One region of the Rhizobium sp. P2_G9 genome, then DNA from elsewhere that is predicted to be linked to it. Evidence: predicted binding sites of a transcription regulator. Region 1 holds the regulator's gene; the other holds the start of a gene.
The links. The regulator LexA, encoded in region 1, represses DNA repair genes until DNA is damaged. The targets are predictions, from matches to a motif close to TGTTCNNNNTGTGTTCNG.
Positions count from the first base shown of each region.

Region 2: a site for LexA is predicted at 2,270-2,287, ahead of AC1DYF_RS05590 (DNA recombination protein RmuC). Genes of this name have one in related genera too.

Region 1 covers NZ_JBFUFK010000012.1:22,875-28,356, forward strand. The annotation lists gene tgt (tRNA guanosine(34) transglycosylase Tgt) at 1-43, opposite strand, end outside; gene queA (tRNA preQ1(34) S-adenosylmethionine ribosyltransferase-isomerase QueA) at 43-1,122, opposite strand; gene AC1DYF_RS11825 (peptidylprolyl isomerase) at 1,223-1,735, opposite strand; gene AC1DYF_RS11830 (peptidylprolyl isomerase) at 1,811-2,380, opposite strand; gene coaD (pantetheine-phosphate adenylyltransferase) at 2,403-2,897, opposite strand; gene AC1DYF_RS11840 (hypothetical protein) at 3,178-3,321, shown strand; gene lexA (transcriptional repressor LexA) at 3,632-4,351, shown strand; gene glmU (bifunctional UDP-N-acetylglucosamine diphosphorylase/glucosamine-1-phosphate N-acetyltransferase GlmU) at 4,403-5,482, opposite strand, start outside.
Region 2 covers NZ_JBFUFK010000005.1:26,452-31,933, forward strand. The annotation lists gene AC1DYF_RS05585 (ribokinase) at 64-963, opposite strand; gene AC1DYF_RS05590 (DNA recombination protein RmuC) at 1,008-2,216, opposite strand; gene def (peptide deformylase) at 2,351-2,863, shown strand; gene AC1DYF_RS05600 (FitA-like ribbon-helix-helix domain-containing protein) at 2,930-3,217, shown strand; gene AC1DYF_RS05605 (PIN domain-containing protein) at 3,214-3,636, shown strand; gene fmt (methionyl-tRNA formyltransferase) at 3,659-4,594, shown strand; gene truA (tRNA pseudouridine(38-40) synthase TruA) at 4,594-5,382, shown strand; gene AC1DYF_RS05620 (hypothetical protein) at 5,377-5,482, opposite strand, start outside.

The DNA.
Region 1 (5,482 bases):
TGCCGTCGGTCTTGATCAGCTTGAATTCGAATTTTTCGGACATCAGTCTTTCCGTGTCAGCAGGCTGGCATCGCCATAGGAGTAGAAGCGGTAGCCGGATTGGATGGCGTGATCGTAGGCGCTGCACATCGTCTCGAGGCCGGAAAAAGCCGAGACCAGCATGAACAGCGTCGAGCGCGGCAGGTGGAAATTGGTCATCAACCGGTCGACGATTTTGAAGCGGTGACCTGGCGTGATGAAGATGTCGGTGCTGCCGGACCATGCGGCGAGACGCCCGTTATCGTCCGCCGCGCTTTCCAGCAGCCGCAGCGACGTCGTACCGACGCAGATCACCTTATTGCCACGCGCCTTGGCGGCATTGAGCGCTGCAGCGGTGGCGCCATCGATGTGGCCGATCTCGTGATGCATGTGATGCTCGGTCGTATCGTCGGCCTTGACCGGCAGGAAGGTCCCTGCCCCGACATGCAGCGTGACGAAGCAGCGCTCAATGCCCTTTTCATCCAGCCTTTCAAACAGTTGCGGCGTGAAGTGAAGGCCGGCGGTGGGGGCTGCGACGGCGCCCTCTTCCCTAGCGTAAATCGTCTGATAGTCAGCGCGATCCCGGTCGTCCTCGGGGCGCTTCGAAGCGATGTAAGGAGGCAGCGGAATATGGCCGACCGTGGCGATCGCCTCGTCCAGCGCAGGGCCGGACAGATCGAAGGAAAGCGTCACCTCGCCCGCCTCGCCCTTTTCCGTCACGGAGGCGTCGAGTGCGCCGAGCAGGCAGGCATTGCCGGAATGGCCGAACTGCAGCCGGTCACCTTGTTTGATACGCTTGCCTGGGCGGGCAAAGGCCTTCCATGCGTTCGGGCCGACGCGCATGTGCAGGGTGACGGAGACGGACGCCGTCCCTTCATCACGAATGCGCGTGCCTTCAAGCTGCGCAGGGATGACCTTGGTATCGTTGAAGACCAGAACGTCACCGGGATTCAGCAGATCCGGCAGGTCGCGGACGACGAGGTCCGAGAACTGCGTTTCGGTGTTCGGATCGACCGCCAGCAGGCGCGCAGAATCGCGCGGGTTCGCCGGCCGTAAGGCAATCCGCTCCTCGGGAAGCTCGAAATCGAAAAGGTCAACACGCATGAGAAACTCGAAGGCGCTCCCCTGCTCAGGGAGTATAGCCACAAAAGAAAACCGCCCCGGCGCATAAGCCCCGGAGCGGCCGATGTCCATCGAAAACGGATTACTTGACGTCCGCGGCGACCTTCATCGACACGATCTCGTCAGGGTCGACCACTGGTTCGCCCTTTTTGATCTTGTCGACATTGTCCATGCCTTCGATCACCTGGCCCCAGACCGAATATTGCTTGTTGAGCCACGGCGCATCGGTGAAGCAGATGAAGAACTGCGAATTGGCAGAATTCGGGTTCTGCGAGCGGGCCATCGAGCAGGTGCCGCGCACATGGCTGATCGCCGAGAATTCCGCCTTCAGATCCGGCTTTTCCGAACCGCCCATGCCGGCGCGGCGCGGATCGAAGGACTTGCCGCCCTTCTTGCCATATTCGACATCGCCCGTCTGGGCCATGAATTCATTGATGACGCGGTGGAAGACGACACCGTCATAGGCGCCTTCGCGGGTCAGTTCCTTGATGCGCGCCACATGGCCGGGCGCGGCGTTCGGCATCAACTCGATGACGACCTTGCCCTTGGTGGTTTCCATGATGAGCGTGTTTTCCGGATCCTTGATCTCGGCCATGGGTTTTCTCCTTGCTTGTTGTCTCGACGCATTCTGAACGTGGGCTGCTCAGCAACCCTCCGTAAATGCCTGGTGTTATTTACCGACCGTGACCTTGATCATCCGGTCGGGATCGCTGACTGAACCGTTATTGTTCGGGTCGCCGCGCTTGATCTTGTCGACGAATTCCATGCCGGAAACGACCTTGCCGACCACCGTGTACTGGCCGTTGAGGAAATCGCCCGGCGCGAACATGATGAAGAACTGCGAATTGGCCGAATTGGGATCCTGCGAACGGGCCATGCCGATCGTGCCGCGCTCGAACGGCACTTGCGAAAACTCGGCCGGCAGGTCTGGCAGGTCGGAGCCACCGGTGCCAACCGCGTTCGGATCGAAACCCTTCTTCAGATTGCCGAACTTGACGTCGCCGGTCTGGGCCATGAAGCCGTCGATGACGCGGTGGAAGGCGACATTGTCATATTGGTGCTTGGCAGCCAGTTCCTCGATGCGCTTGACGTGCTGCGGCGCGATATCCGGCATCAGCTGGATCACGACCGGACCGTTCTTGAGCTGGATGGTGATCTGGTTGGGATTGGCATATGCCTGGGCGGCAAGGCCGGCGAACAGCAGCAATGCGGCCGCGGCGATGGATTTCAGGAAGATCATGGAAGCTCCGTTGTTTTTGGGCTCAGCGTTGGCGTTTTTCCTCGAGCGCGGCGAGCACCGGCTTCGGCACGAAAGCACTGACATCGCCGCCCATCGCGGCGATCTGGCGCACCAATGTGGCGGTTATGGGCCTGGACGCCGTGCCGGCCGGCAGGAACACCGTCTGGATATCCGGCGCCATCTGCCGGTTCATGCCGGCCATCTGCATTTCGTAGTCGAGATCGGTTCCGTCGCGCAAACCGCGGATCAGCACTTTGGTTCCATGCGCGCGCGCCGCATCGACGACGAGATTGTCGAAGGAGATCACCTGGATGTCGCCGATCCGGTCCGGCAACACGTCTTCGAGCGACAGGCGGATCAGCGAGGCGCGATCCTCGAAGGAGAACAGCGGTGCCTTGCCGGGATGGACGCCGATGCCGACGATGACCTTGGAGGCGATGTTGAGTGCCTGGATCAGCACGTCCAGATGCCCGTTGGTCAGGGGATCGAATGAACCGGGATAGAAGGCTGTTGTCATTGCGCGCGCTGCCGAAAATGGTCCCGCCTTTTGTCATGGATGTGGTATCGGCGCAACCGAAAATCCATGGTTTCCGGGTGAGCCAGAAACCTGAACGGCGGATGAACGCCCCATTCACGGCCGGTTCGGATCATCAATGGTTATATGGCGTCAAGTTCGGAGGACAGCGCAATGATAACAAGAAGCGCATGTTCCCAAGGAAACAGCAACCGGGTGCGCGATGTGGGATAAAGGTTCCATCGACAGCGCACCCGGACGAGAGACGAAAAGGACGACGACGATGATGTACATGACGCTGACCCTGATGGCAGGCCTGATTTCCGTCATGTTCGTGGCGACCGCAGTTTCCTCGATCATTAACGCAGTGCGTGAAAACAACGCCACACGGGATGCACTTTCCCACAGTGCCGCCCTCCAGTTCTAAGTTCCAGACGCGCGGGCGTCCCCTCCCCACCCCCTCCCCGCAAGCCCGCGCTCATGTGTAAAAACCGGACGGCTCCCCTGCCGTCCGGTTTTTCGTTGTGCGACCCTGCCATAGCCACCTAAGCAAAGATCCGATGCCTCGGGCGAGCCGGCTTAGACCGGCGGATTGAACGTGGGTGGGCGGTTCCCGGCATATAAGCAAAAGCCGCTTATCGGCCTCCGCGTTAACCATATTTAAAACCCTTGCGGAACATACATGGAACATATAGTGTTTGTTCGAGATTTGTTTCACGATTCCCAAGGGGACGTCCATGCTGACGAGAAAACAACAGGAACTTCTACTGTTCATCCATGAGCGGATGAAGGAGTCCGGCGTGCCCCCTTCGTTCGATGAGATGAAGGATGCGCTCGATTTGGCCTCTAAGTCCGGCATCCACCGGTTGATCACGGCATTGGAGGAACGCGGTTTCATTCGCCGGCTTCCCAACCGTGCCCGGGCGCTCGAAGTCATCAAGCTGCCCGAGGCCTATTCGCCGAGCATCAAGCCGCCGCAGAAGGGTTTCAATCCGAGCGTTATCGAAGGCTCGCTCGGCAAGGTCCAGCCAGCGCCTGCGCCGAAGCCGGCTGCAAATGAGAACAGCGGTGACGCGGTGTCAATCCCGGTCATGGGCCGCATTGCTGCCGGCGTGCCAATCTCGGCGATCCAGAACATTACCCACGATATTTCAGTCCCTGCCGGCATGCTCGGCGGCGGCGAACATTATGCGCTCGAGGTCAAGGGCGATTCGATGATCGAGGCCGGCATCCTCGACGGCGACACAGTCATCATCCGCAACGGCAGCACGGCCAGCCCGGGCGACATCGTCGTGGCGCTCGTCGACGACGAAGAGGCGACGCTCAAGCGCTTCCGCCGCAAGGGGGCTTCCATTGCGCTTGAGGCCGCGAATCCGGCTTACGAGACCCGCATCTTCGGGCCGGATCGCGTCAAGGTCCAGGGCAAGCTGGTCGGGCTCATTCGCCGCTATCACTGACAAGCCGATCGGTTGACGCGCGGCGAGCAGCCTCGCCTGCGTCGGCTAATATCATTTCTTCTTCTTTGATTCCTTGAGCGCCTTGTTGCGTGCCATGATCACGATCGCATAGCCCTCCTTGTTGACCTGACGGGCGCGGCCGAAGCCGGCGGCGCCATCCGGAACATCCTCGGTGATCACGCTGCCGGAGGCGGTCAGCGCCCCTGCCCCGATCGTCACCGGTGCGACAAGCGCACTGTTCGAGCCGATGAAAGCGTCGGCGCCGATCCGGGTTTCGAACTTGTTGAAGCCATCATAATTGCAGGTGATCGTGCCGGCGCCGATATTCGCCCGCGCGCCGATGATCGCATCGCCGATATAGCTCAGATGATTGACCTTGGCGCCCTCGCCGATCGCGGCATTCTTCACTTCGCAGAAATTGCCGACCTTGGCTTTTTCGCCCAGGTCTGCGCCAGGCCGCAGCCGTGCATACGGACCAACGCTGGCGCCCGGTGCAATATGGGCGCCCTCGATATGCGAGAAGGCGTGGATGACGACGTCACTGTCGATGGTGACGCCGGGGCCGAACCAGACATTCGGTTCGATCACGGTGTCGCGGCCGATCCGCGTATCGTGCGACAGGAAGACGGTTTCCGGCGCGATCATCGTGACGCCGGAGAGCATCAACTGATGGCGGCGCTTCTTCTGCCAGATCGCTTCGAGTTCGGCGAGTTCCGCCCGGTTGTTGCAGCCGGCAACCATGTCGCTCGGCGCTTCGACCGTCACCGCCCTGCCGCCTTCGCGGTGGAGGATTTCGATGATGTCGGTGACGTAATACTCGCCCTTGACATTGTTGTTGGTGATTTTCGTCAGCAGCGACAAAGCCTTGCGGCCATCGATCGCCATGATGCCGCTATTGCAGAAGGTGACCTTCCGCTCGGCCTCTGTCGCGTCCTTTTCCTCGCGGATGGCGACGAGCTCGCCGTCCTTGGTAAGCAGGCGTCCATAGCCCGTGGGTTTGTCGGTTTCGAAGCCGACGACCGCGACATCATAGCCGGCGCGCACTTTCTCCAGCGCTTCGATCAGCGGTGCGGGTTCGATCAGAGGCCCGTCGCCATAGGCGACCAGGATCTGATCGTAGTCCTTTTCGAT
Region 2 (5,482 bases), on a different contig from region 1:
TAGCCCTGATTCGGCCGTTTTGACGCAGTTCTCCAGCGACTTGCCGCAATGCAGCAAGCGGCCCTACAGACGCCCCTCGACTTCGTGCGCTACCGGGATCGACGGCTGCGCACCGGCCTTCGTGCAGGCAAGCGAGCCGGCGACAGCCGCGCGCCGCAGCGCGGTCTCGAACTTCAGGCCGCGATCGAGCCCGGCGGCGAAATAGCCGCAGAACGTATCCCCTGCCCCGACCGTGTCGACCGGCTCGATCTCCAGCCCCTTGGCCCGAACGATCTTGCCCTCGCGCGCCGCCACGACACCGTCCGCGCCGAGCGTGACTATGATGGTCTGGCGATGGTCCTTGTTGATCCTCAGCATCTCGGCTTCCCGTGCCTCGTCGCTGAGCCCGCTGCGGCCGGCAAACAGCTCAAACTCGGTCTCGTTGGCGATGACGATGGTGGCGAGTTGCGCCAGACGCCGGGCATCCGGCGTGATCGGGGCGATGTTGACGACCGTGGTCACGCCCTTTTCCCGTGCCGCCAACAGGCCTGCCTCGATCGCTGCCGGCGGAATCTCCATCTGCAGCATCAGGATGTCGTTGCGGTTCATCGCTGCCACCGCCGCCTTCGCATCCTCGGTGGTGACCGTGCCGTTGGCGCCGGGAACGATGGCGATGACGTTCTCGCCATCGCCGCCGACGAAGATCAGCGCCACGCCGGTGGCCGTGGAGGCGGATTTGACCCGGTCGAGGCTGACGCCGTCATAGCGGAGATAGGTCAGCGCCGGCACGGCAAACTCGTCCTCGCCGCATGCGCCGGCCATCGCGACTTCAGCGCCGGCACGGCGCGCTGCGAGCGCCTGGTTGGCACCCTTGCCGCCGGGTGCTGTGACGAAATTGCTGCCGGCAACCGTTTCGCCCGGCTTGGGCAACCGCGACACGGTGGCGATGAGGTCCATATTGATGGAGCCGAGAACGGTGATCATGGCAAGGTCCTGAAATTTCTCCCATGCGCATCTCGCAGGGAATCTCAGTCTTCGTCAACCACCCTCAGCTTCAACTGCCCGGTCCGGCTCTCGACGGAACGGCCGGCGGTGGCCTGAGCCCCGATCGGTTCACTCGCCTCGAACTCCATGGCTTCGATCTTCTCGCCGCGTTTCACCAGCTTGTCGGACGAAGTGACGATCTGCTCGACATCCTTTTGCGCGGCGAGGAAATGCGATTGCAGCTTGCGCACGCGGTCGTCGAGCCTGCCAAGGTCCTCCATCAGCCGGATCACCTCGCCCTGGATCAAATGTGCCTGCTCGCGCATGCGTTGATCCTTAAGGACCGACTGGATCACCTGGATGGAGAGCATCAACAGCGAGGGCGAGACGATCACCACCCGCGCCTTATGCGCCCGCTGCACGATCACCTCGAAATTCTCGTGGATTTCGGCGAAGATCGATTCCGACGGCACGAACATGAAGGCGGTGTCCTGCGTCTCGCCGCGGATCAGATATTTTTCGGAAATGTCCCGGATGTGGACGTCCATGTCGCGGCGGAACTGCTGGCCGGCCGCCTTGATCGCTTCAGGCCCACCGTCGCGGATCGCATTCCAGGCTTCGAGCGGGAATTTGGCGTCGATGACCAGCGACGGCTGGCCATTGGGCATTTTGACGAGACAATCGGGGCGCACACCGTTGGAAAGCGTCGCCTGGAATTCGTAGGCGCCCATCGGCAGGCCGTCGGCGACGATGGTCTCCATACGCGACTGGCCAAAGGCGCCGCGTGTCTGCTTGTTGGACAGGATCGCCTGCAGGCCGACGACATCCTTGGCCAAGGCCTGGATATTGTTCTGCGCCGTGTCGATGACCGCCAGTCGCTCCTGCAGATGACGCAGATTTTCATGCGTCGACCGTGTCTGTTCGGTCATGGTCTGACCGAGGCGATGCGTCATGCCGTCGATGCGCTGGTTGATCGCCTGGTTGAATTCATTCTGGCGCCTGCCAAAAACATCGGTCATCGCCGCAATGCGGCCCTGCATCTCGCTCTGCGCCCGAAGGATTTCAGCCAGGCGCGCTTCGGCTTCGACTGCGCGGAACCGTACTTCCTCGCCCTCCAGTTCTGCCCTGCGGCTGGCTGAGCGCCATGCGAAAAACAGAGCCAGCAGAACGAGCAGGATGACAAGCGCGCCGCCGGACAGCATCATGCCCAGCGTCACAGGGATGTTGGCGATCGTCATGAGAGGCGTGTTCATCAGAGCACTTTGCGTTGTCATGGGCAAACCATAGCAGATTCGCACGCAGACAACAGATCAAAACGAGAACATAGCCCTGTGTAGCCGGTTACAGATATATTGCAAGAGTTTTCGGCCTGTAATAAGGAGGGGATATGACCATCAGACCATTGATCATTCTTCCCGACCCTGTCCTGCGCCAGGTCTCGACCAAGATCGAGCAGGTGAACGACGATATTCGCAGCCTCGCCGACGACATGCTGGCGACCATGTATGACGCGCCCGGCATCGGGCTGGCCGCCATTCAGGTTGGCGTGCCGAAGCGCATGCTGGTCATCGATCTTTCCAAGGAAGGCGAGGACAAGAAGCCGCAGATTTTCATCAATCCGGAGATTTTGGCGGTTTCGGACGACCGCTCGATCTATGAGGAAGGCTGCCTGTCCATTCCGGATTACTACGCCGAAGTGGAACGGCCGGCGAGAATCAGCGTCAAGCATATCGACCTCCAGGGCAAAGAGCAGATGGTCGACGCCGAGGGCGTGCTCGCCACCTGCCTGCAACACGAGATCGACCATCTGAACGGCGTCCTGTTCATCGACCATATTTCCCGGCTGAAGCGCGAAATGGTGATCCGCAAATTCACCAAGGCCGCCAAGATGCGGGCGTGAGCCCGGGTTCATTGATTCCGGAGCGGCAACACACTATGATATCAGTGATATCATAGGAGGCGCACCTTGAGTGATCTTCTGATCCGGAATGTTTCTGAAGGCTTGAAAAAAGATCTTCAAGCACTTGCGAAGGCCAGCGGGCGGAGTCTTTCCGAGGAGACAAAACATATTCTTAGGAAAGGCCTGGCCGTGGAGAAAGAGAACAGATCCCCGATCGATGACGACCCCTATATGCAATTCCGGCGAACTTTTGCCGATGCCTTGCTCGGCGATGACGAACATCAGGAGATGATGGATGCGATCGATGCCTGGAGGGAAGAATCCAGGTCACCGGGACCCGAAGACTTCGAATGATCGTTCTTGACACCAATGTCGCTTCCGAGTTGATCAAGGCGGCTATAGACCCTGCGGTCCTTGGCTGGCTGAGACGTGGCGATCAGTTAGAGCATTTTCTAACGGCGACCAGCGTGATGGAAATGTGGTTCGGCGCCGAGCGGATTTTCCTGCGTAATAGGTCGTCGCGCTTGCTGGATGCAACCGAGTCTCTAATCAGCAAACGTTTTGTGGCCAGGATTTTGCCGCTTGGTCCGGAAGCGGCAGCTCTAGCCGGTCGAATACGGGCAGGTCGAGAAAATGTCGGGCGCGGAATATCCGTTCAGGACGCCCAGATCGCCGCTATCTGCCTCTTCCACGGCGCGACGCTCGCCACGCGCAATGTGAGGGATTTCGAGGGGCTTGATCTTCGCCTCGTAAATCCGTTTGAAGAGCCGTGAAATTCGAATCCTGGGAATGACGATGCCGCTCAGAATAATCTTCATGGGAACGCCCGACTTTTCCGTGCCGGTATTGCGCGCGCTTCATGACGCCGGCCATGAGATTGTTGCGGTCTATTCGCAGCCGCCGCGCCCAGCTGGGCGGCGCGGGCTGGAACTAACGCCATCGCCGGTACATCAGGCTGCCGAAGCACTTGGTTTGCCGGTCCTGATCCCGGTGAATTTCAAACAGGCCGAAGATGTTGCGCGGTTCCGCGCATTCAACGCCGATGTCGCCGTCGTCGTCGCCTATGGGCTGTTGTTGCCCACCTCCATCCTCGAAGGCACGCGGCTCGGCTGCTACAATGGCCATGCCTCGCTGTTGCCGCGCTGGCGCGGTGCGGCGCCGATCCAGCGGGCGATCATGGCCGGCGACCGCGAGACCGGAATGATGGTGATGAAGATGGATAAGGGGCTGGATACCGGCCCGGTGGCGTTGACCGCGGTGGTGCCGATCCCAATCGCGATGACGGCCGGCGAGTTGCACGACCGGCTCTCCGCGGCCGGAGCTGCGCTGATGGTCGAGGCGATGGCAAAGCTCGAGGCCGGCGATTTGCCACTCTCGCAGCAAGCCGAGGATGGTGGGCTCTATGCGGCGAAGATCAGCAAGGAAGAATCGCATATCGATTTCTCGCGTGGCGGTATGAACGTCCACAATCACATCCGTGGGCTCTCGCCATTCCCCGGCGCCTGGTTCGAGGCCGAGATCGGCGGCAAGAAGGAGCGGATCAAGGTGCTTCGCTCCGAACTGTCCGAGGGCACCGGAGACGCCGGCACAGTGCTTGACGACCGGTTGTCGGTCGCCTGCGGAAATGGTGCGGTCCGGCTACTGCGCCTGCAGCGGGCCGGCGGCAAGCCGCTCGATGCCGCGGAATTTCTGCGCGGGACGCCCATGCCTGCCGGCACGAGGTTCTGCTGATGCCGCGTTACCGCATGGTCGTCGAATATGACGGCACGCCCTATGTCGGCTGGCAGCGGCAGGACAATGGCAAATCCGTCCAGGAAGCGATCGAGAAGGCCGTGTTTGCGATGAGTGGCGAAACCTACTCGCTTCGGGCCGCAGGCCGCACCGATTCGGGCGTGCACGCCTATGGCCAGGTCTGCCATGTCGATCTCAGCCGCGAGTGGAAAGCGCAGACGCTGATGAATGCCGTCAATGCGCATCTCACCCTGGAAAACGAGCGGGTCGCCATCGTTGAAGCCGAGCAGATGCCGGACATCTGGGATGCGCGATTTTCGGCCACCAAGCGTCACTATCTCTACCGCATCATCAATCGCTGGGCGCCGATCGCTATCGAAGCTGGCCGCGCCTGGCATGTGAAGCGGCCGCTCGATCATGAGCGCATGCATCGCGCAGCGCAGGAACTGGTGGGCCATCACGACTTCACCACGTTTCGGTCGTCGCATTGCCAGGCGAGGAACCCCAATCGCACGATGGATCGGGTCGATGTGACGCGCAATGGCGACGTGATCGAAATCCGGGCTTCGGCGCAGAGTTTTCTGCACAATCAGATCCGCTCTTTTGCCGGCACGCTCAAGCTCGTCGGCGACGGCAAATGGTCGCCTGAGGATGTCCGGATGGCGCTCGAAGCGCGCGACCGCACCCGCTGCGGGCCAGTGGCACCGCCCGAAGGACTGTTCTTCATGAAGGTCGATTATGGCGACCTGTCGACGCTCCTGCGTTTCGAAGACGACGACGATCTATAGCGGCAGGCCAAGCATTTCGCCAATGACGTTGGTCACCCAGAGACTGGCGACGACGAGCGTCAACAGGAAGGCGAGTGCGGGCGCGCTCTTGCGCTCGGCG